Regions from separate parts of the Parasegetibacter sp. NRK P23 genome, predicted to be linked through region 2. Evidence: riboswitches for the same ligand, from Rfam matches in the RefSeq annotation. Region 2 holds a riboswitch; each other region holds the start of a gene.
What was found. A riboswitch is a leader RNA that binds a small molecule or an ion and turns the genes downstream of it on or off. The one in region 2 is predicted to bind thiamine pyrophosphate.

Region 1 (7,619 bases), 720 kb from region 2:
TGGCATTTCTGCTTTTACAGGAATTTCATTTTCATCCGCCACGCACGCTTCTACCTGCTTTTTTTTACGGGCGGCAGCGTTGCTGAGTGCCTGTTTCAGTTGGTCGGGCAGGAATGGCTTCACCAGGCAATCCGACGCACCGGCTTTAATGATACCCACACCAATCTTGATATCATCGGTGTCGGTAGTAACGATTACTGGGATTTCAGGATGTTCCTGAATAATATTTTCAAGGTGTTTTAATGCCGGATCAACATTCGCGTCCAGGTCGTACACCAGGGCATCCACATCCGACACAATCGTCCTTTCTGAAAAGCCGCTCCTGGTCACCTTGCAATCATTCTTTTCAAGGAAGCGGGCCATAACACCTGAAAACTGGCTGTCCGTTTCAATGATGTGTACACGCATTGTTTTAAGGTTTTAATGAATGGGATGATATTTTGTTCCGGCCACGGTACGCAGCGCATCCTGTACATCACGTACAAGCCGCTTCGTATCCGGCTGCTTTTCCAGGCAACCATTGGCGCCCAGCGTCCTGGCCCTTTCCTGCAAGGCAGGCGTAAGCGCCGACGTATAAATGAATACGGGCACATGCTTCATCTTCTCCTTTTTGCGGAGGGAAGAAAGCAGCTCCAGGCCATTAATGCCCGGCATGTTATAGTCCAGGAAAATAAGATCGGGGAGTACCTGCTCCAGGAACAGACCCGCGCGGTAAGCGTTTGCCGCCCACGCGAAAGAAACATCGGGATCAGCCTTTTCCACGGCTGCTTTTAATATTTCCTGTTCCTCTTTGTCGTCGTCGATAAGAAGCATCAATTTTTGCATAGGAATAGTTTTATGGATGAATGAATAACTGTGAAAGAGAGGTATAAGATTCCAGGAAACGAAAACAGCGATACACTCCATATCCCTAAAGGATCGGCAGTATGCAAATCATAAATTACGGTTGGGAAGAATAATGATGTATGAACTTTGCGGGACGGGGTTCGAAAATCCGCAAGTAGTTTAAAAGTACGTCAATCAAAAATGAAATACAAAAATTTTGTCAAAGTTAATCAGTATTTAATTTCGTAAATCTTAAACAGTTGATATGCAACCTTATTCGATCTATGCGCCTTCCGTTTATGAAATGATCATCAATGCTACGTCGGATAAAATCTTCTCGATCGACATGGAGTGGCGGGTGGTATCATGGAACAGCACCCTGGTCCGGGATACCGGTATTGCGACTGAAAAGGCAAAAGGAGCCCCCCTTCTATCGTTGTTCCCGTTTACAGAAAAAGATGAGCAGTTGCGCAAAGCCATAGAAACGGCACTATCAGGAGAAACCGCATTCCTCTCCTCCGGAGGTGATGTGGCCAGCAGGAACGCGTATGAAAGCCATGCCTTGCCCCTGAAAAACCTGGAGGAACAGGTTGAAGGCGCCGTAGTGATCATGCACGATGTATCGCACCGTATGGACGCGGAAAATAAGTTGAAGCAACTGAACGACGATCTCAACGACAAATGCAGTGAACTTGAAAAGATTTCCCGCGAGCTTTCCGCGTTCACACTCATCACCACCTCAGAATTACAGCATCCGATACGCAATATTTACACGGGGCTTGAACTGGTGATCAAATCGGAAGGTCGGAAACTGAGTGATGGCTCCAAAGCGAATTTCCGGCGGATGCAATCCTCCCTTTCCAGGATGAACCTTCTGCTGGACGACCTCACACAGTTGGCAGAAGCCGGGAATGTATTAAAGGAGAAGAAAATCTTCGCGCTGGCGCCGGTTGTAGAAAAAACCCTTGAAAGACTTCAGAAAAAGACAACAGAAAAGAAAGCGGTTATTACCACTGAACTTGTTCCCGAAATTTTTGCCTCGCCAGAAATGGTGGAGCAGTTGCTCTATCACCTGCTGGACAATGCTTTAAAGTTTTCGCGCCCATCTGTAACGCCCGCAATCAGTTTAAAAATAGCACTTGAAACAGAGGGCGAAAAAAAATACGCACGCATCGCCGTTTCAGACAACGGCCAAGGGATTCCGCCCGAGGAGATTCCCCGCATCTTTAATATGTTCGTTCAATATCCGCGCGATCCGCGCCCGGCGGGAACTGGCATTGGTTTAAGTCTTTCAGAAAAGATCGCCCAGGCGCACCAGGGTTGGATTGCTGTTGATACCACACCTGAAGTGGGCAGTACATTCACCTGTTATCTTTTACAATCATCCTGAACGTGTCGCGATTTTTACAGGTGTGGGCATTTGTTCACACCTCTTTCAAGATACCTATCGGTAAACATTCCGGCATGTTTTTTACACATTATACCATGTAGTAAGGGGTGGCTGAAAAGCCTGAGATCATACCCATACCACCTGATCCGGATAATGCCGGCGAAGGGAAACTACAAAAAGGGTTTTGGTCAACGCCAAAACCCTTTTATACTTTAATTCAAAATGAACCGATATGGCAAAGTATTCAGCCAAAGCTTCCGAAAAGGTAGAGCGGGCCGTTCATGAAATGAAAAAAGGAACACTGAAAAGTGGCAGCGGCAAAAAGGTCACAAGCAGGAAACAGGCCGTAGCCATCGGACTGTCGGAAGCGAGAGACGCCGGGGCGAAAGTACCCAAAAAGAAGGCGGACAAATAAGTCCGGACAACACCATTCAAACTATAGTATATGGAAAAGAAAGAGCGGGAAGACATTCCCAATAAAGTGGACCTTCAAAAACTACCCGTTAACATTAAAACTCCTGATGCCAACCCGGAGTTTATAGACGATCATGTACCGGGTAACCACGGCGCCATGCAAGAACATCGTGCAGACCATGCTCCGGATAAAGAAACGCCTGCGGCTGAAAACTTCCTCAAACCTGATCTTTAGCAAGGGCGCTTAGTTCCGTTCATCCAAACCTTCCCCCGGTTCGGTAAAAATCCCCTATATTCGGCAGTGTACACAAACTAAACCCATGGAAGTTTTCCAAAACATCGCCGTGATCTGGTTCTTTATCGGACTGGTGCTATTTCTACTAGAATTCGCCCTTCCGGGCTTTATCCTGTTCTTCTTTGGTACAGGTGCCTGGATAGTGGCTATTATCGCCCTGTTCACCGATATTTCCCTAAACACACAACTCATTATTTTCCTGGGAAGTTCTCTGCTCAACGTACTGCTGTTCCGCAACTGGATCAGAACAAAACTGGGCATGGGCAAAAAATCGCCCCAGGCGCTGGAAGATGAATTTATCGGACAATCCGCAAAGGCGGAAACACCCATTACGCCGGGAACTAACGGAAAAGTAACTTTCAGAGGCACCAGTTGGGAGGCTTCCTCCAACGACACCATCGCCGCGGGCGAGAACGTCATCATCACCGGCAACAAAAGCATCCTTCTCATCGTAAGATCAACCCAAACAATATGACCGCAACAACAGTTATCCTCATTCTTTTAGCCGTATTTGTGTTTGTCGCGTTCCTGTCCACTTTTAAAGTGGTGCCGCAACGCTCCGTTTATATCGTGGAACGACTCGGTAAATACAGCCGCTCCCTGGAAGCAGGCTTTCATATCCTGATTCCGTTCATCGACAAGATCGCGTACAAACAGAACCTGAAAGAACAGGCCATTGACGTGGCTTCACAAATTTGTATTACTAAAGACAATATCGCGGTAGAAGTGGATGGCATCCTCTACCTCCAGGTGATCGACCCGCAAAAAGCTTCGTATGGCATCGACAACTACCGCTTCGCGGTGATACAGATTTCCCAAACCACAATGCGCAGCATCATTGGTAAAATGGAACTCGACAAAACCTTCGAGGAAAGAGAAACCGTGAACGGCGGCATTGTGGAAGCCGTAGACAAGGCCAGTGATTCCTGGGGCATCAAAGTATCGCGTTATGAAGTGAAAAATATTTCGCCGCCCCAAAGCATCAAAGATGCCATGGAAAAGCAGATGCGTGCCGAAAGAGAGAAACGCGCATTGATCGCGGAATCTGAAGGTGACAAACAGGCCAAGATCAACCGGGCCGAAGGGGATAAACAGGAAATGATCGCCCGTTCCGAAGGGGAAAAACAAAGAAAGATCAACGAAGCCAGTGGTACCGCTTCTGAAATTGAGCTGATCGCACGCGCCACCGCGGTAGGTATCCGTGAAATCGCTACGGCCATCAACCAGGAAGGGGGCATGAACGCCGTAAACCTCCGCATCGCTGAGCAATACCTTACGGAATTCGGTAAGCTGGCCAAAACGAACAACTCCATGATCGTACCTGCGGACCTTTCAGATATCGCGGGCGTTATTTCAAGTGTTACTTCGGTATTGAATAAAACGAAAACGGAGTTGCCGGGAACGAGGTAATTCAAATAGTTCATTCTTCAGCGGAAGCATACATCAACCTGCTGATAAAATGAAAGGAGAAGTCATCTTGAAGATGCTTCTCCTTTTTTAGTTTCCAATACAAAAGAAACCGGCCAGCTACGGTATTCACCGCAACCGGCCGGTTTAAGGATTAAGGTTGTTTTTATATTATTTCGCCTTCGCTTTCAAAGCTTCCGCTACAGCGGAGTAAGCAGGTTTCCGTACATAACCTTCGGTCCACAAACCAATGGGCTCACCGGCTCTCCAGCTGGAGCTTGCGGGGCTGTCTAACGGGCTCCACATGGTGATGCCGTAACGTTGGGCAGCGGGAACATGTTCGAAATACTTTTCTACCACGAACCTGTACATGTCAGCCTGTTTGGCATAATGTTCAGCGGTTGCATTGGGTGTTTTCACGCCAACGCCTATGTCCAGTTCAGATACTTTGATCAATTTACCAGTGGCGGCAAGCAGTTTGAACATTTCTTCGATGTTCGTTTTATTGGAGTTGATATCGATGTGCATCTGCGTACCGATACCATCTACTTTGGCGCCTTTGCTTTCGATATACTTTACGTATTCGATGATGCCGCGGCATTTGTCGAGGTTGTATTCGAGATTGTAATCGTTAATGAAGTGAATATCGGTGGCATTGCCGTACTTCCTGGCCATTTTGAAGGCTTCCACGGCGTAATCCTTACCCATGTAATCCTGCCAGTAGAATTCGTCGGTGTTCAGTGTTCTTCCCACGCCGGTTTTCAGTTCATAAGGCTTACCATCATCCATCGGTTCGTTCACCACATCCCATGCTTTTACATAGGATTTGGTAACGGCCTGCATACCGGATATCCAATGTTCGAGGGCGGAAGAGATGATCTGTTGTTTTTCAACATTTGTTTTTTCAACAATGGTGGTTCCACCGCCGCCGCCTTTTGAGCTGGTAAGCACAACATCATCGATGTAAACGGTTCCAGCATATTCACCATAACTAAAGATAAGGCGTGTTCTATCTGCCTTAGTGGCTGTAGTAGAAAGATTCACCTGCTTCCATTCTTTCGTAACGCCTACCTGACCGAAGCCGTTGGAGGAGTAGTCGGAACTTTGAAGTTCCGGGCGTATGATCCCTTCAGCTGTTCCTTTCACCCAGAAGCTCAGGTTGTAGGTTTCACCGTTCTTCAGCGCTTCCGCAAAGTTATATACCGTTTGAACGTCCCAAAAATTCGCAGCTTTAGTAGGATTGGTTACAAAGAAAGCCTTTCCCTTGTTACCAAAACCCAGTCCATCGGCAGATATCCCCCTGGAAGAGCTTCCACCCCATCCGCCCCATCCGGAGCCTGCTTCAAAATTACCATTTGATACCAGGTTACTGATAATCGGTGTCCCCTGTGTATCGTAAACGTACAAGTTATTGATGTCAATGTAGTAGGTTACATTCGGCTTGTATCCAAGGTCAAAATGCAGTTTAATGGAATTACCGGTGAACCCGCTGACCTGGAACCTGATTTCCTTCCAGGAGATACTGGTTTGGAAAGTAGCTGAAGCGGTTCCGGTTTTCATCCAGTCTACGGAAGGCTCGTTATTGGTAAGTCCTTCGAAAGCGATACGTCCTTCGCCGGGCATATCTGATTTAATATAGCACACCACTTCATATTTATGTGCGGGGTCAACCGTAATGGCCGGTGTGATCAACTGCAGGTCCTGCGCGGCGGCGGAACCTGCGGCAGCTACGAGCTTAATCGCTTTTGTACCGGCGCCCATACCCATATTTTCAACGGTGATGCCTGCTCCCGCGTGTGCTTTGGTCCAGTTGGTGAAGGAGCCATCCTGTGCACCCGCCAGGTTCAGTCCGTTAGGAAAAGAAGGAGCGGTAACCCTGAGCGGGGCAATCAGCCCGTTCAGGTAACTGGCGTTCTGGTTGGCGTGCCAGCAGAGGGTATGCCCGAAAACCGGCATGCCTGCCTCCTTCGCTTTTTCCATTAGGTTCGACACATTTTCCAGCGCAAGACTTCCGTTGGGTTGTACCACGCCGCCATGTTTCATTTCCCAGCCCATCACGATTTCGTTGAAGTTCCGGTTGGCGAGACGGTACATGACGCTTTTGTTCACGTAGGTAGACAATGAAAGTGCGGCGCCAAGTTTAAAATTAGGATGAGCGGAAAGGTTGATGTAACTCAACAGCGCGTCATAGGAGTCAATTTCCTCCTGGAGCACTACACTTTCCGGCTTGTCCACTTCGAAGCCGAGGGGCTCGTATTTACTACAGGATGCGGCCATAACCATGGCGGCAACTCCTAAAGCCGTTTTATAAATTTTATTCATATAGCAGTTATTATTACTTGTTAACAGGGGTGAAGGTTTCCATGGTTACCGCACGGTCCCTGGCCACGAGCGTATCGGTGGATACCACTTTCATATCGGGCAGGTTAACTTCATAGCTGAGGTAAAGCGCGTCGCGGTCCTTACTTCCCCAACTGTTCTTTTCTCCTTTTTTCACGAAGGTTCCGGTTCCTGAAGCGGTAAAGCTGCTGTTTGCGGCGGAGATGGTGCATTTGCCTGTGGCGTCAAACTTCAGGATCAGCGGGCAGTTCACGTTTCCACCGGACTGGTTTTTCAATACCAGGGGAAACTCCACATCAGTTCTGGAGCGGGTCCATAGCTTGTTCACTTCATCCTGTTCCACGTAAGGTTTGTGCCTTACGATGGTTTGGTTCATACTTCCGGTAACCACATCCTTTCCCCTGCGCAGGTAGTTCCCGTGCCAGTCGTTTACATACTTCACCGCGTAAAGCACGAAGTTTTTATTGGAAAGTATAGAGTCGGCATTGCTTACACCGGTAATGCGTAACGGGATCACATAGGAGTTCCTGATGGCGTTGGGGTCCGCAAAGAAATCATTGCTCAATTGCACTTCCACGCCTCCTGAAAGCCCTCCCTCAGGGATAACAATTTTATTGGAAGCAAGCGAAAAATACTTTGAAGGCATAGGCAGCACATCATTACCGCCTGGTGTGAACGTCATGCCATTCCCAAGAAGGGTTTCATCCACGGCCACGTCAACGGTTACATTTCTTTTGCTGTAGTACACGCCGCCGGTAGTGGCCATGATTTTAAATTTACCTTGGTTATCGAGTTCGGTGCTGAAGATATCCTCACCGAAAGTGATGGTACGAACCGGGTATTGATAGGCGAAATATACGGTTTGGTAATCGAAGTCGGGATGATCCACTTTCTTGCTGCAGGAGAGTACTGCAACAGTTATCATCGCGAGGAAAAACAAACTCTTCT
Region 2 (7,619 bases):
AAAGCCCTCTTTTATTACGCTGATGCTTGGCGGTGGAATGGTGGGCCTGGCTTTTTTTGTGTTCTACTTCATCATAAAATTCCTTTTTTCAAGAAATAAAGTAGACCGCTCCGCGCTGCTGGAAGTGTCTGCAACGGAAGAACCGGCGCTCTTCGAGTTTATCCGTGAAACCGCGGCTGAAACGGGAACGCCACTTCCCAAAAAAGTTTACCTCTCATCCGATGTGAATGCCTGTGTGTTTTATGATTCGGGTTTCTGGAGCATGTTGCTCCCCATCAAAAAAAACCTGCAGATAGGCGTTGGCCTCGTAAACAGTGTTACGGTTTCCGAACTAAAAGCCATCATCGCCCATGAGTTCGGACATTTCAGTCAGCGAAGCATGAAAGTGGGAAGCTATGTATACCACGTGAACCACGTGATGTACAATATGCTCAATGATAATGAATCGTACAACAACATGATCGGCCGTTTTGCGAACATGAGCGGATATTTTTCTTTTTTTGCGGGTATCGCTGTGAAAATCGCAAACGGCATACAATGGGTGCTGCACAAAATGTACGGGTTTGTAAACTTGCGCTACATGGCGCTTTCCAGGGAGATGGAGTTCCACGCCGATGAAGTGGCCGCTTACGCCGCCGGATCAAAACCACTGGTCACTTCTTTGCTTCGACTTGATCTTTCCGCGCAGGCGCTCGATGAAACGCTTGATTTCTACAGCAGACGGATTCCGGAAAACATTACTTCCGGAAATGTATACCCGCACCACCGTTTTGTGATGCAACGCCTCGCGCATACTTCAGGTGTTCAGTTGCAACACGGTCTGCCTGATGTTACAATGGACTTCCTGAGCAGGTTCAACAAATCAAAACTGGTGGTAAAGAACCAGTGGGCCTCTCATCCGGAAACAGAAGAGCGCATCGGGAAACTTGAAATACTTGCGGTGGAAAAAGAGCAGAACAATGCAGGTGCCTGGAGCCTTTTTAAATCGCCAGCCGCCACACAGGAAAAGATGAACGCGGTACTCTTTTCGGCCGTGTCTTATACGGAGGAGCCTGCACAACTTTCAGAGAAAGAATTCAGCTCAGCTTACATCGCCGATGCTGAAAGGTTCCGCTACCACCCGGTTTTCAATGGGTATTATGATAACAGAACCCTGAAGGCGGAAGACCTGGAACAGGTATTGAAAGAAGCTCCTGCCGATATGCCGGATGAAGCAGCCACTATTTTTTCCGCTGAAGTCGCGGAGGAAATAAGCGTACTGAATGCGCTGGAAAGCGATATCCGTTCGCTGGAAACAATCGCCGCCGGGAATACAGGAATCAAGACGTTCGATTATAACGGTATCCGTTACACGGAAAAAGAAGCGGCTGTCGTTTTGGAAGACGCGAAAAAACAGCAGGAGATGCTGGAAGCTAAATTGCGACAACACGATCTGCTTGCGCTGAAGTTCTTTTACGCGAACGCACGCCGTTCCGGAAACGAGACACAATGGAAAGAAAGGTACAACAGGTTTTTTGAGGTGGAAGCAGCATTTAAAGCCGCGGTGGAAGAACACAATGCCTACCTTGCCACAACTGAATTTATGCGTGAAACCCAATCGTATGAGTTTATTGAAGCAAATATGGAAGTTTTAAAACAAAAGGAAGCTCCGCTCAAAGAAAAGATGCGCAGGATATTTGAAAGCGAAGAACACCGCGCGTTAATGACGGCTTATGAAAAAGCCGCGCTGGAAAAATACCTGTCCTGCGAATGGACCTATTTCATACGTCCCGATTATTATAACGATGCGCTCGGCGTAATGTATGAAGCGCTGCAGTCTTACTACAATACAGTTTTCAATTTTTACAGAATGAAAAGAAAAGAGCTTTTCGATGGGCAGGCGGCCGGGATTTTAACGCCTGCCGAACCAAATTTTACCTAACTTCACGTTTCACAAATGCACGGGGTGCTTTCCCGCAGGGAAGGCTGAGATCATACCCGGTACCTGATCTGGATAATACCAGCGGAGGAATTGCAAAAATGGTGTTGCACATCATTCGGGCGTAAGCTCCTGTTCCCATGGTTTTCCGGGCAGGAGCTTTTGATTTTTTAATACGCAACACCATTACAATGAAACTCGACCTGTACACACGCGGCCTGCAGCACTGGCAGGGAAGACCGGAATGGTTCTTCAACCGCGAACACACCGATACGTACGAACAATGGTATGAAGGGCGCTACAAAAGAGCGGAGATCTGGCAGAAAAAAGTGATCGGGGGCCTTATCTCGAAGGATACGCGCGTTAAAACCCTGCTGGAATTCGGTTGCGGAACAACCCGCTTCACCCGCTGGTGGAAGAACATTGGTATCGAAGCGATGGGCGCAGATATTTCACCGCTCATGTTGGGCCAGGGCGTACGCCTTTTTGATGGTGACCTGGTGCTGGCAGATTCGCACCACATGCCTTTCAAAGACCAGACCTTCGACGCGTTGGCTTTCATCACTACCTTTGAATATTACCGTGATCCCATCCAGGTGATCCGTGAATCCGCCCGCGTAGCGAAATATGGAATCGTATTCGGGATGATGAACAGGAACTCTCCCAAAGTAGTGCGGCGCCGTATTCAGCAGGCGTTTGGCAAAAATCCTTTTTATGTAACCGCAACATTCTACACACCGGATATGCTGATGGCAAAGATCCACGAAGCGCTGAAAGGCAGGGATTATAGTATTGAATGGACCTGCACCGGTTTGCCAAAATGGTTTCCCGTACAGCAATGGAGTGTTCCGGTAGGCGATTTCTTCGGACTCCATGTGAAATTCAATGATGTTCAACCTTAGTCGATGAGCAGTTTCGATACCACTGGAAAATTTCAGCAGGCGTTTTTTGAAGAACACCTCTATCCGAAATTTGGCCTGAACCGCCCTGAAGTGCGTGTGGGTCCCGCCTTCGGCGTGGATGTGAGCATCGTTGACCTGCCCGGGAACATGGGACTCGCCATTACCAGTGATCCGCTTTCGCTGATACCTTCACTCGGTTACCGTGAATCGGCCTGGCTTTCCGTTCAACTCCTGGTGAATGATATGGCCACTACAGGATTTGCGCCCATGTACGCGCAATTCGTGCTCAACCTGCCGCAGTCGCTGGATGAAAAGGGTTTCAAAGAATACTGGAACTGGATCAATCATTATTGTATTCAAACAGGCGTGGCCATTACGGGTGGGCATACCTGTAAGATAGAAGGGATGCAATCCACCATTGTGGGAGGCGGAACCATGTTTCTCACAGCATCAAGGGAGGAAATACTTACCAGTCAGGGAGCGGAACCCGGAGATGTACTTGTACTGCTGGGAGAACCGGCCTGTTCCTCCACCTCAATTCTTTCGCTGAGCTTCCCTGAAACTATCACGGAAAAACTGGGAAAGGAAGTACAACAAAAAGCCGCTGACCTTTTCTCCAGCACTTCCGTGCTCCATCCTGCGTTGCGCGCCGCCGCATTCAATGGTCAATATCCTGGGGCGTTGAAAGCCATGCACGATGTTACCGAAGGAGGGGTGTACGGCGCCATTTTTGAAATGGCCGTCGCTTCCGGAACAGGCGTTGAGGTTTACGCGGAGAAAATGCCCGAAGCGCCCGTGCAGCGGGAGATATGTGCGTTGTTCAATATAGATCCGTGCATCAGTGTTGGCGCGGGCGCCATGATTCTTGCCGCCAATCACCGGTACGCCGGAATGTTGGTGAAATCGTTGGAAGAGGAAGGTTTTCATGCCGCCATTATTGGAAGCTTCCTCAACGACCCCGAAGGAAAATGGCTGGAAACAACTGAGGGAAGAACACCGTTACCCTACCCGGAAAAGGACCCGTACTGGAATGCTTTTTTCACCGCTTTAAAAAATGGATGGAAATAAACCATACAAATGAAACGAATGATTAAGAACGGAATTTACCTCGTGGTGGACCCGGCCATGCCGCTGATGAAATTATTGCCATTGCTGGAACAGGTATTGGAAGCGGGCGTGTCCACCGTACAGGTTTGGGATCATTTCCCGGCAGGATGCGATCCAGTTGCGTATACAAGGGCTATCATGGATATTGGGAAAAAGTTCAATGTGCCCGTGCTCATCAATCAAAACATTGCTCTTTTCTTTGAAACAGGTGCGGATGGTATTCATTTCGACCAGGTTCCAAACCAGTATGATAAACTGAGAGAGCAAGCCGGGCCGGACTCCATCATTGGCATCACTTGCGGAAACGATATGGAACGCGTACAATGGGCCGCCGAGAATAACATAGATTACATTTCCTTTTGTTCCATGTTCCCCTCCGCCTCTGCGGGGGTATGTGAAATCGTCAATCCGGCAAACATTTTAAAAGCCAGGGAAATATTCAGCGGCAAGATCTTTCTTTCAGGCGGCATCACGCCGGCAAACATGGCCAATCTCGCACCGCTGAAAACGGATGGTATTGCCGTGATATCCGGTATTCTCAGCGCCGCCGATCCCGCAGGAGCCGCACGTAATTACCTGAACACGTTTGAGCAACAGGCCACCGTACTATAATAACAATTAACACCAGTTTTTTTATGAGCCCATCAACCATAGCAAAGCTTTGCTGCCCAATGGACAAAAGTGATCTTGAACTGAAAATAATGTCGCGCGATACCAATGGCGATATCGTAGAAGGCTTGCTTACCTGCCCTTCCTGCCAACGTTATTACCCTATTGTATATGGTGTGCCCATTATGCAGCCTGATGAGTACCGGGAGCAGCAGCTGGAAAAACCAATATTGGACCGTTGGGGTGTACAAGCTGCGCTGCCCGCAACTACCAACCAATAGATAGTACCCATGAAGTACGTGCGGCCAACTGGTAATCAGTATTGATCCGGGCATAAATTGAATACGGCCAACAGGATTACAAACCGTAAAAACGGATAACTACAGGTGTACCCTAACCCCGCAGCGCCTGAAGAAGTAATGGTTTCTGCTGAAATGGCCGCCGCGTTCAATGGCTGGATGGATCAATAAAATGAACCTGAACCAAAATCGTATCTTTAAGGCATGAAAAAGGCGCCGGATCTGCACTCCCACATAAATATACCAAAGGCCATATTCCTGTTTTTGTTTGTAACAGGTTCATGGATAACATGTTTGGCACAACAACCCTCCGTTTCCGTTAAGCAATTTTCCTGGCTCGCGGGCAAATGGAAAAATACGGAACGGAACAGCTTTGAATACTGGAAGTTTAATGAAGACAGTAGCCTGCTGACCGGTTATTCATTCAGCATAAAAGAGGGCGATACCACCATTACCGAAAAACTCCAGTTTGTATGCGAAGGACCCACCTGTTATTACGTGGCCGATGTTCCCGACAATGGCAAGCCCATACGTTTCGCGATGATGCAGCATACACCGAACGGTTTTCGTTCCGAGAACCAGCAGCACGATTACCCGAAATACATTGAATACAAACTGGAAGGGCCGGGAAAATTAAGGGCGGAAGTGGGCGACGCCACCCGAAAACAGGTCTTTAACTTTGAACGGCAGGATAAGCTATAACGTATAAGAATACACGTTTTTTTGAAGAGGCCACCATCTTTATTTTGTTTTCTTCGATCAGTTTTTTCAATGCATTGCTGATAGTGGAACTCGAAGGCTGAATGGCATAATCCTCTTTTAAAAGCATCCTGATCGTTTTTACTTCCCGGGGTTCATTCAAAAAGCCGGAAGGCAGTACCCGCTCCCGTAAAATCGACAATACTTTATTGGCGGCGAGTTTTTCCCGGTAATCTTTTAGCTCGTCCGGATTTTTCGCTTTGATATACGCTTCGGAACTTTCTTTCAGCAAAGAAAAATCGGGCACTGAAAAAGTTTTGGAAGGATCGAACAGGTCATAATTCACGCCGAAAAAACTACAGATATGATAACGATGGTGTTGGTTGAAACGAATGCTGCCTTTCTCGATACCTGCAATCGTATTCAGCGAGAACCTGCAACCCCTCGCAAGGTCGTTTTGTGCAATGCCAAGCCGCAGTCGTAACTGAATGATACGCTTCCCGATCAGCTGTGATTCTTCCGCTAAAATTTGCTCAACATTCACCGGGCAAAGAGAGATATCCGTTTAATTTTATTTTGCTCAATATTTTGATGAATAATAAATTGACCTATATTTGTTGCACCACACACCGTTTTTTCACCACCACATTTATGGGTTTATTTCTCACCGGCTTACGGTGAAAGCACGATTGCTGTTCCTTTCAGGATGAACTAGCTTTCAGTTTTTATTTCACGCCACCCACCACAAGGCATTCCTGGTTGATGTACACGATGCGGAGATACTTACGCGGAAGAGTCGCAACGATTACCATAAAGACTACGCATCGGCCACGATATCAATTATTAACCAAAACCAACTGTAAATGAAAAAACTACTCTTTTTCATGCTGGGTACCTGTGTGCTGTTACTGAACGGAATGGCGCAAAAAACTTCTGTACCAGACCTTTCCATGGCGTTGAAACCCGGGGAAAAAGTTCCGGATATTACGCTGAATAACCTGCTTAATTATAAAGAGAACACCGCGAAACTTTCAGATTTTGAAGGGAAGCTGGTAATACTCGACTTTTTCGCCACCTGGTGCACATCCTGTGTGGGAGCCCTGCCGCATCTTGACGCTTTGCAAAAGCAAAGAAACGATGTGAAAATATTGGTCGTGACTTCTGAACCGAAGGAAAAAGTAAAAGCATTTTTTGAACGGAACAAATTATTGAAAGGGCTGGAGTTAACCCTGGTAACGGAAGACACTACATGTAAGCAATTTTTCCCCCACCAACTTATACCCCATGAAGTCTGGATCAGCGGAAACCGGGTCCTGAAAGCTGTTACCGAGGCAGAATATGTTACTGCCGACAAAATAAACGAGGCGCTCGCAGGAAAAGAAATTTCCTGGGTAATGAAAGACGATTTTTTCACTTTCGATCATTCAAAACCACTGAAACCCTTACTGGATAAGGTAACTGCCGCGCCAGGAAAATCTTTCTATTCCGGCTTTACGGGTTATATACACGGTCCGGGTTTTTTGAAAGAAGGACTGATCACAGATTCCGCAGCACAAACAACCAGGTTTTACATCCTCAACGCGCCTGTCCTGAACATGTATTACAAAGCCTTTAAAGAAGAGCGGCTGGGATTCCTTAAATCTCCAGCGCATAGAGCGCTACTGGTAAAGGACACCTTGCAATACCTGTACGATCCCGCTATCCATAAGTATAAAAGAGAGTGGCAAAAAAAATACGCTTTCTGCTACGAATCCGCCTGGCCAATCGGAACTCCGGAAGCTGTTATGCGGGAAAAACTAAAGCATGATATTGACCATTATTTCGGCCTTGAAGGAAACATCCGGAACACCTCCACAGGGTTAAAACAGTTTGTGCTGAAAGAAACAATGATTTCCTCAAAACGATAAACAACAGTTATGAAGAAGTGTGTGATGCTTATACTGGTGCTGTTGTGGGCGGGCGCGTGTAAACTCTTCGCCCAGGAAAAACAGGATTCGGCGATACCGAAAGTAAAAGAATTGGAAGAAGTAATTATAAGTACGGGATACCAAACCATTCCCAAAGAAAGAAGTACGGGGTCTTTCG
Region 3 (7,619 bases), 1.3 Mb from region 2:
CGGATAATTGGCAAAAAACGCGAACGAAGGCACGTGCGTCGGCAATTGCGTCACATACTTGATTTTCACCTGGTTGCCGCGTACCACCGGCGCATGATAAGCTTCAATGGCCTTCAGCATCACATCGTTCAGTTTAGATGTGGGGATACGTTGTTGCCTATGCGCGAATACATCCAGCGCGATTTCAATCGCCTTGAAAATGCGCACTTTTTCGGTGGCGGATATGAAGAGAATGGGCACGTCGGAGAAAGGCGCGATCCTGTCTTTCAGCACCTTTTCGTAATCGCGGGCGGTATTCGTTTCCTTCTCCATGGTATCCCATTTGTTCACGAGAATCACGATGCCTTTACCTTTTTTAGACGCCAGACTGAAAATGCTCAGGTCCTGGGCCGTGATTCCCTTTTCAGCATCCAATACCAGTAAACAAACATCGGCTTCGTCCATGGCTTTGATGGCGCGGATCACCGAATAGAACTCCAGGTCCTCGTTCACCTTGGTTTTCTTCCGAATACCTGCCGTATCGATGAGGATGAATTCTTTCTGGAAGAGGTTATAGTGGGTATGGATCGTATCTCTGGTGGTTCCGGCGATATTGCTCACGATGGTGCGTTCCTGCCCTACCAATGCGTTCAGCAGAGAGGATTTCCCCACATTGGGCTGCCCGATGATGGCGAACTTGGGAATAGGATTTTCCTCCGCGCCCTCTTCTGCCTCGGGTTGTTCCGGTATCAGGGCCGTAACGGCGTCGAGGAGTTCACCTGTTCCGCTCCCGGTCATGGAGGAAAGGAAGAAAATATGTTCGAAACCGAGGCTGTAAAACTCAGTAGCCTCCAGTAAACGTTCGTGGTTGTCCACTTTGTTCACCGCCAGGAAAACCGGTTTGGTGGTTCTGCGCAATACATCGGCCATGGAGTCGTCGAGGTCGGTGATGCCGGTCACGGTATCCACCATAAACACAACTGCATCTGCTTCATCGAGTGCGATGATCACCTGCTTGCGGATTTCTTTTTCAAAAACATCCTCACTTCCGGCCACGAAACCGCCGGTATCAATCACGTTAAACGATTTGCCGGCCCATTCCGCCACGCCGTATTGCCTGTCGCGGGTAACACCACTCACGTCGTCCACGATTGCTTTTCTTTGTTCCAGCATCCGGTTGAAGAAGGTGCTTTTCCCCACGTTCGGTCTTCCAACAATAGCTAATGTAAATCCTGACATAATAAAATTTTGAATTTTGGATTTTGAATGTTGGATGAAGAATGAATTTGTTGGTGCAACGCAGTTTCATTCAGGGAACAATCAAAATCCGAAACAACCTGTTTTCAGTGCGGCCAATTGGTTTTATGTGATCGCACTTTATTCTTTTTTCAATTTAGAACCTGATTGCCGAACAATTCCCCATAGTATTCCATTTAAAGTTCAGCATTCAAAATTCAACATTATTTATACCCATATTCCCTCAGAAAAATCTCACTGTCCCGCCACTTGGGACGGACTTTCACAAACAGTTCCAGGAACACTTTCCTTCCGATGAATGCTTCGATATCTTTCCTCGCTTCGGTGCCCAGTTTTTTGATGCCTGAACCTTTTCCGCCCAGGATGATCGCCTTTTGTGTTTCCCGCTGCACGATGATATCGGCGGCGATTTTCACCAGCGTATCCTTTTCTTTGTATTCCTGCACCAACACGGTGGTATGGTAAGGAATCTCATCTTCATAAAACTGGAATATCTTTTCCCGGATCATTTCTCCTACAAAAAAGCGGGTAGGCAAATCCGTGAGATCGTCCTCGCTGTAGAAGGGTTCTCCTTCGGGAAGATATTTTAAAATCTTTTCTATAAAATCATGCTTATCGAATCCTTTCAGGGCCGATAAAGTCACGATTTCTCTGGCATAAGGTTTATCCGAGAACCAGTCGAGCGCTTCTTTCAGTTTGGCGGGGGAAACCGTATCGATTTTATTCAGCACAAAAACGCCTGGCACTTTGAGCCGAAGTTTACTGAAAAGCTGGTCCACCTCCTCGCGGTCATCGTTGATGTCGGCAAGCAGAATGGCCACATCCGCATCCTCCAGCGAATTTCTGACGGCCTGCATCATTTTTTCGTGCAGTTTGTATTTCGGCTCAATAATGCCTGGCGTATCGGAGAAAATAATCTGGTAGCCAGGTTCCGTGAGGAACGCCTTGATCCTGTGCCGGGTGGTTTGCACTTTAGGGGAAACAATGGCCATTTTTTCTCCGATGAGCGCGTTGAGCAACGTGCTTTTTCCCGCGTTGGGCTTCCCGAATATGTTTACGAATCCTGCTTTCATTTTTCAGCTGAGACCTTGCAAAAGTAGTACAAATAAAAAAAGCCTCTCTCGAGGCTTCCTTAGTTGCGAAGGGAGGGATCGAACCTCCGACCTTCGGGTTATGAGCCCGACGAGCTACCGCTGCTCTACTTCGCGATGTGGAGTGCAAAGGTAAGGCGCTGATTTTTAACGGCCAAATCTTTTTCATAAATTTCTCGACCTCCTAAAAATAAAGAGGGCGCATCACGCTGATACGCCCCCGGCACAACAATAAAACACGAGACTGTTCAGGAACGTCGTGCTACTGTACTCGCCCCACTCTGCTTAATATCTTTGGCCGTGGCGCTGCCCTTGAAATAAATATCTGAAGCGCCGCTGGCACTCGCGGCAATTTCTTTGTTCACGCTGATCTGGATGTCGGAGGCGCCGCTTGCGGAAGCTTTGCAATATTCCGTTTCCAGGCCATAAGCTTTGATATCCGAAGCGCCGCTCACTTCCAGTTTGGCATGTTGCGCCTTTCCCGCCAGGAAAGAATCGGAACTGCCGCTCTGGTGCACAGCAAGGTTCTTAACCTCAAGGGTGCCCTTGAAATCGGAGGATCCGGACAAATTGATCTCAAGGTCGTCCTGCTTCAATACCCCTGAAATCAGCACATCACAAGCCCCGGAAGCACTTATTCTATGCAATACGGGAGCCGAGATATACGCCTTTAAAGGCTTTCCGATCCGGTTAAAAGACTTCATTCCCTTCTCCGCATAAATCCTTAAAACACCATCTTTCACCTCCGTTTTCAGGTAAGGAACCAGCTTTTTTTCCGAAGCGCTGACGGCTAGCGCGATTTCATTGGATTGAGAAATATACAGATCGATTCCCCCCGACACTTCCACCGCAACGAACTTTTCAATATCGCGCGGGGTTACGTTTTCATCTACAACGATCTTCTCCTGGGCCACTGCGGAGAAAGACGCCAGGAAGCATCCTGCTAAAAAAAGAAGATTTTTCATGCGCTTACTTTTATAGGTTTTGCTACTGAATACACCTGTGGTACGTTATCGCAAAGGAAATGTTACAAGTTTTTGGCAAAAAAAAACGGGCGGCATACCTTTGGACCGTCTTTCAAAGGAGCTCCAACGTAAAGACATCAAGTTCCCGGGGTGCTTAATTCACATTTTGTGAAAGCTGAGATCATACCCGTAGAACCTGGACAGGGTAATGCCTGCGCAGGGAAGGTGGAAGGATTCGCGCAATATTGTTCTCCCCTCTTCACAATCGCAGCATTTCCAAATTCAATTTTTCAACTTTAAAAAAAGAAACATGAAAAAATTGTTTTTGGGGATATGCTTGTTTGTATTTTCCCCAATGCTATTCGCCCAATCTATTTCGGGCAAAATCACCGATGCCGTTACCGGAGAAGTTATTGCCGGGGCATCCGTTCAGTTGGTCCACCATTTCGCGGTTTCCGCCGGATCCAAAGGCGATTTCCGCATCGCTCCCGTTAAACCGGGAAGTTATCTATTGAAGATCAGCGCCGTTGGTTACAATGAAACCCAGGTACAGGCCCAGGTGCCCGGTGCAGCAAACCTGGTCATCAGGCTTAACCGCACCGAACTGCTGCTGCAGCCCATCGAAGTGAAAGCCACCCGCGCTTCCGAGATTGCGCCTTTTTCGAAAACCAATCTCACCAAAAAGGACCTGGAAAAGAACAACATCGGCCAGGACCTGCCTTTCCTCCTGCAACAAACCCCCTCCATGGTGGTGAGTTCCGACGCTGGAAACGGCGTAGGTTATACCGGATGGCGCATCAGGGGAACCGATGTGCAACGCATCAACATGACCATCAACGGGATCCCCTATAACGATCCCGAATCGCATGGTACTTTCTTTGTAAACCTCCCCGATTTCGCTTCCTCCGTGAGCAGCGTACAGATACAACGCGGGGTGGGCACTTCCACCAATGGCGCGGGCGCGTTCGGAGGCACCATCAATTTCAGCACCAACGAATTCAACGAGAAGGCCTACGGCGAAGCCAATAATTCCTACGGCTCCTTCAACACCTGGAAACACACGGTAAAAGCCGGTTCCGGACTACTGAACAATCATTTCACCATCGACGCACGCTTTTCCAAAATTGCCAGCGACGGCTTCGTGGACCGTGCCACCTCCGACCTGAAATCGGCTTACCTTTCCGCAGCGTGGCTCAATGAAAAAAGCTCCGTCCGCTTCAACGTGATCACCGGTAAAGAAAAAACTTACCAATCCTGGAACGGGCTGCCTGAAAGCAAACTCGACAACGACCGCACTTATAATTCAGTGGGAACCGAAAAGCCCGGAACACCCTACGACAATGAGACCGACAATTACCAGCAGGACCACTACCAATTGTTTTACAACCAGGAACTGTCGCCTAAACTGAAACTCAACACCGCACTTTTCCTTTCAAGGGGACGCGGTTATTACGAGCAGTACAAAGCCGATCAATCGTTCTCTGACTACGGACTTGCTGATCCGGACGTGAACGGCGACCCGGTTTCGGAAACGGACCTGATCCGTCAACTCTGGCTCGACAACCATTTCTATGGCGGCATTTTCTCCCTCCAATATAAAAACGGCAAACATGAACTCACTTACGGGGGCGGCGTGAACCAATACGACGGCAAGCACTACGGCAAAGTGATCTGGGCCGAAACAGGCATCCCCAAAGACCATGAATGGTACAATTACACCGCGATGAAGCGCGACTTCAACACGTACGCCAAATGGCAGTTTGAAGCATTCCGCAACTTTTACACCTTCGCCGACCTGCAGTTCCGGTACGTGAAATATGATATCGATGGATTCAGAAGTACACCCGGATTAAGCGCTTACAACCAATACCGTTTTTTCAACCCTAAAGCAGGTGTATCCTATCTTTTCGGCAATGGGTTCACCGCATTCGCCTCCTACTCCATCGGGCAGAAAGAACCCAACCGGGATGATTTTGAAGCAGGCGCTTTATCCAAACCGAAGCACGAACTGCTCCGCAACATTGAATCCGGTCTGCAGTTCAGGAACAGCCGTTACCAATTGGCGGCTACTTTCTACCACATGGATTACAAAAACCAACTGATCCCTACCGGGAAAATCAATGATGTGGGCGCCGCCACGCGTGTGAACATACCCGATAGTTACAGAATGGGGATAGAACTGGAAGCCGCAGCACGCCTTACCGACTGGGCCAGCGTTTCAGGCAATCTTACCCTGAGCAGGAACAAGGTGAAGAACATTACGGTGTACTACGATAACTACGACGACCCGAACTATGTACAGTTATCAGAAACGTTGAAAAAAGCCGATATCGCCTTCTCCCCTTCCATTGTGTCGTCCTTCTCCCTGGATTTGGTTCCCTTCAAACATGCGCGGGTAAGTCTGCCCGGAAAATATGTTGGGCGTCAATACCTGGATAATACCTCCCGAAAAGAAAGGAGCCTGGACGATTTTTATGTGCAGGACCTGAGAATGCAATACAGTATTCAACAGAAACTCGTTCCGGAACTCACGCTGATGTTCCATGTCAACAACGTATTCGACCGGAAATATGAGCCGAACGGTTACACCTTCAGCTACCAGTATGGCGGCGCTTTTACTACGGAGAATTATTATTACCCGATGGCAGGCGTGAACTGGATGGCGGGAGTGAACATCAGATTTTAATTTTGAATGATGGATTACTACGCATTTAATGCTACAGTATAAAAGAAAGCCGGGGCGTGTTTATTCAACATACCCCGGCTTTTAAAATTATACTTCTTTGCTTCTTTTGAATTATGAATTCAACAACCAATTCAACATTCAAAATCCATCATTCAAAATTCGCTCACCCAACGATTTCCTGCCAGGCGAGCATTCCGCCCACCACATTGGTCACATTCTTAAAGCCAACGGTTTCAAGAATAAGACACGCTTGTCCGCTGCGGTTACCGCTTCTGCAGTAGCAGATTACTTCTTCCTCTTTGAGGTCTTCGATATCATCGAGTTGCATAGTCTGTATCTTTCCTAGGGGATACAAGGTTCCGCCGATGTTGAATTCGGCGTGTTCGTGTGGCTCGCGCACGTCCAGGAGGTTGAGCTTTTCACCGCTGTCAAGCCTGGATTTCAGTTCCGCAACAGTCATTGTTTTCATCAGTTATATGCTTTTAGGTGGTAGATACTTGGTTAAAAGTTGGTGCCCGTGGAATCCACGCGCACTGGTTTTTGAAGTCCGAGCCAGATGGTCACGAGTTGTCCGGGACGGATCCTGTTGATGCGTCCTTCCTCCCCGTTTCTTTCCGGCGATTGTTTGTAAATATAAGCCCCGGCGGTATCCTGCACGTTGGGATCCACCACGGTGGCGCCACGTGAAAGTCCGTTCGCGTTCAACAAGGCTTCGGCTTCCGTGAGGGTCATGCCGAACAGATCGGGCACGGAAATCTCTTCGTTGCTGATGCCGCTTCCGAATACCAGGGAAATAGTGCTTCCCATCGGAATCTTGGTGCCGGGCTCCACTTTCTGGTTGTTGTACAGTTGCTCAATCACCGCGTTTTTGGCGAAATCCGGTTTGTAGCTGGTGTCGCCGAGTTTCAGTCCGTACGATTTCAGGTAATCGCTGGCGGAGCGGTAGCTCATGTTCAACAGGTTCGGCATATCTATGATTGGCGGAATGGCGCGGTTGATGGTGAGGTATACGGTCCGGTTCACTTTCACCGATACATCCGGTTCCGGGAACTGACGGATCACACTCAGGCGCGCGGCGGTATCTACGTAAACCGAATCCTGGATGGCCACATCAAAACCTTGCGCTTCCAGCGTTTCCGTTGCTTTGTCCACATTCATCCCCGCCACGGAAGGCACCCGGAGTATTTTGCCGTGGTTCGTAAAAAAGTCAAGGGATTGAAGAAAAATGAACACCAGGATGAAAATCAGCGCAATAGCGGCCAGGAGGTTCACCCAGAAAGGTTTATTCGTTATGAATCGGAACACGTGGTATCTGTTTTTTAAGTATTTGCCCTGTTTGGGTGGTTCAAAGAAAACAAAATTATGCCAAACATTCATCCAGGAGGGCGGAGTAAAAATCTTTCAGCGTTCCACCGGAGGCGCGTACCTGTTGCGGAACGATACTTGCCTCGCTTTGTCCGGGCACGGTATTGATCTCCAGGAGGAAAGGCTCTTTTATTTCCGGTTCATAAATAAAATCCATGCGCACCACGCCCCGGCAGTTGAAAAGCTCGTAAACCTTTTTAGCATTCATTTCCAATTGGGATTGGAGCGCGGCATCTATTTCAGCGGGCGTGGTCTCCATCGCCAGGCCAGGCGTGT

Region 1: linked by a shared signal. The riboswitch ahead of M4J38_RS12760 (DUF6496 domain-containing protein) and the one ahead of M4J38_RS15720 (class I SAM-dependent methyltransferase) in region 2 are both predicted to bind thiamine pyrophosphate.
Region 3: linked by a shared signal. The riboswitch ahead of M4J38_RS10305 (TonB-dependent receptor) and the one ahead of M4J38_RS15720 (class I SAM-dependent methyltransferase) in region 2 are both predicted to bind thiamine pyrophosphate.

Annotation. Positions count from the first base shown of each region.
Region 1 covers NZ_JAMDLG010000001.1:3,147,072-3,154,690, forward strand. Annotated here, with positions in the region: gene M4J38_RS12745 (sigma-54 dependent transcriptional regulator) at 1-408, opposite strand, end outside; gene M4J38_RS12750 (response regulator) at 421-825, opposite strand; gene M4J38_RS12755 (ATP-binding protein) at 1,091-2,215, shown strand; TPP riboswitch at 2,309-2,400, shown strand; gene M4J38_RS12760 (DUF6496 domain-containing protein) at 2,448-2,630, shown strand; gene M4J38_RS12765 (hypothetical protein) at 2,661-2,864, shown strand; gene M4J38_RS12770 (NfeD family protein) at 2,950-3,399, shown strand; gene M4J38_RS12775 (SPFH domain-containing protein) at 3,396-4,334, shown strand; gene M4J38_RS12780 (endo-1,4-beta-xylanase) at 4,503-6,653, opposite strand; gene M4J38_RS12785 (DUF5627 domain-containing protein) at 6,667-7,619, opposite strand, start outside.
Region 2 covers NZ_JAMDLG010000001.1:3,866,044-3,873,662, forward strand. Annotated here, with positions in the region: gene M4J38_RS15715 (M48 family metalloprotease) at 1-1,921, shown strand, start outside; TPP riboswitch at 1,932-2,029, shown strand; gene M4J38_RS15720 (class I SAM-dependent methyltransferase) at 2,110-2,820, shown strand; gene M4J38_RS15725 (AIR synthase-related protein) at 2,824-3,888, shown strand; gene M4J38_RS15730 (thiamine phosphate synthase) at 3,898-4,539, shown strand; gene M4J38_RS15735 (Trm112 family protein) at 4,599-4,817, shown strand; gene M4J38_RS15740 (DUF6265 family protein) at 5,130-5,537, shown strand; gene M4J38_RS15745 (helix-turn-helix transcriptional regulator) at 5,509-6,078, opposite strand; gene M4J38_RS15750 (TlpA disulfide reductase family protein) at 6,398-7,441, shown strand; gene M4J38_RS15755 (SusC/RagA family TonB-linked outer membrane protein) at 7,451-7,619, shown strand, end outside.
Region 3 covers NZ_JAMDLG010000001.1:2,530,824-2,538,442, forward strand. Annotated here, with positions in the region: gene der (ribosome biogenesis GTPase Der) at 1-1,218, opposite strand, end outside; gene era (GTPase Era) at 1,440-2,309, opposite strand; tRNA gene M4J38_RS10295 (tRNA-Met) at 2,373-2,444, opposite strand; gene M4J38_RS10300 (head GIN domain-containing protein) at 2,576-3,292, opposite strand; TPP riboswitch at 3,429-3,533, shown strand; gene M4J38_RS10305 (TonB-dependent receptor) at 3,603-5,978, shown strand; gene M4J38_RS10310 (rhodanese-like domain-containing protein) at 6,142-6,447, opposite strand; gene M4J38_RS10315 (PASTA domain-containing protein) at 6,480-7,283, opposite strand; gene M4J38_RS10320 (D-alanine--D-alanine ligase) at 7,339-7,619, opposite strand, start outside.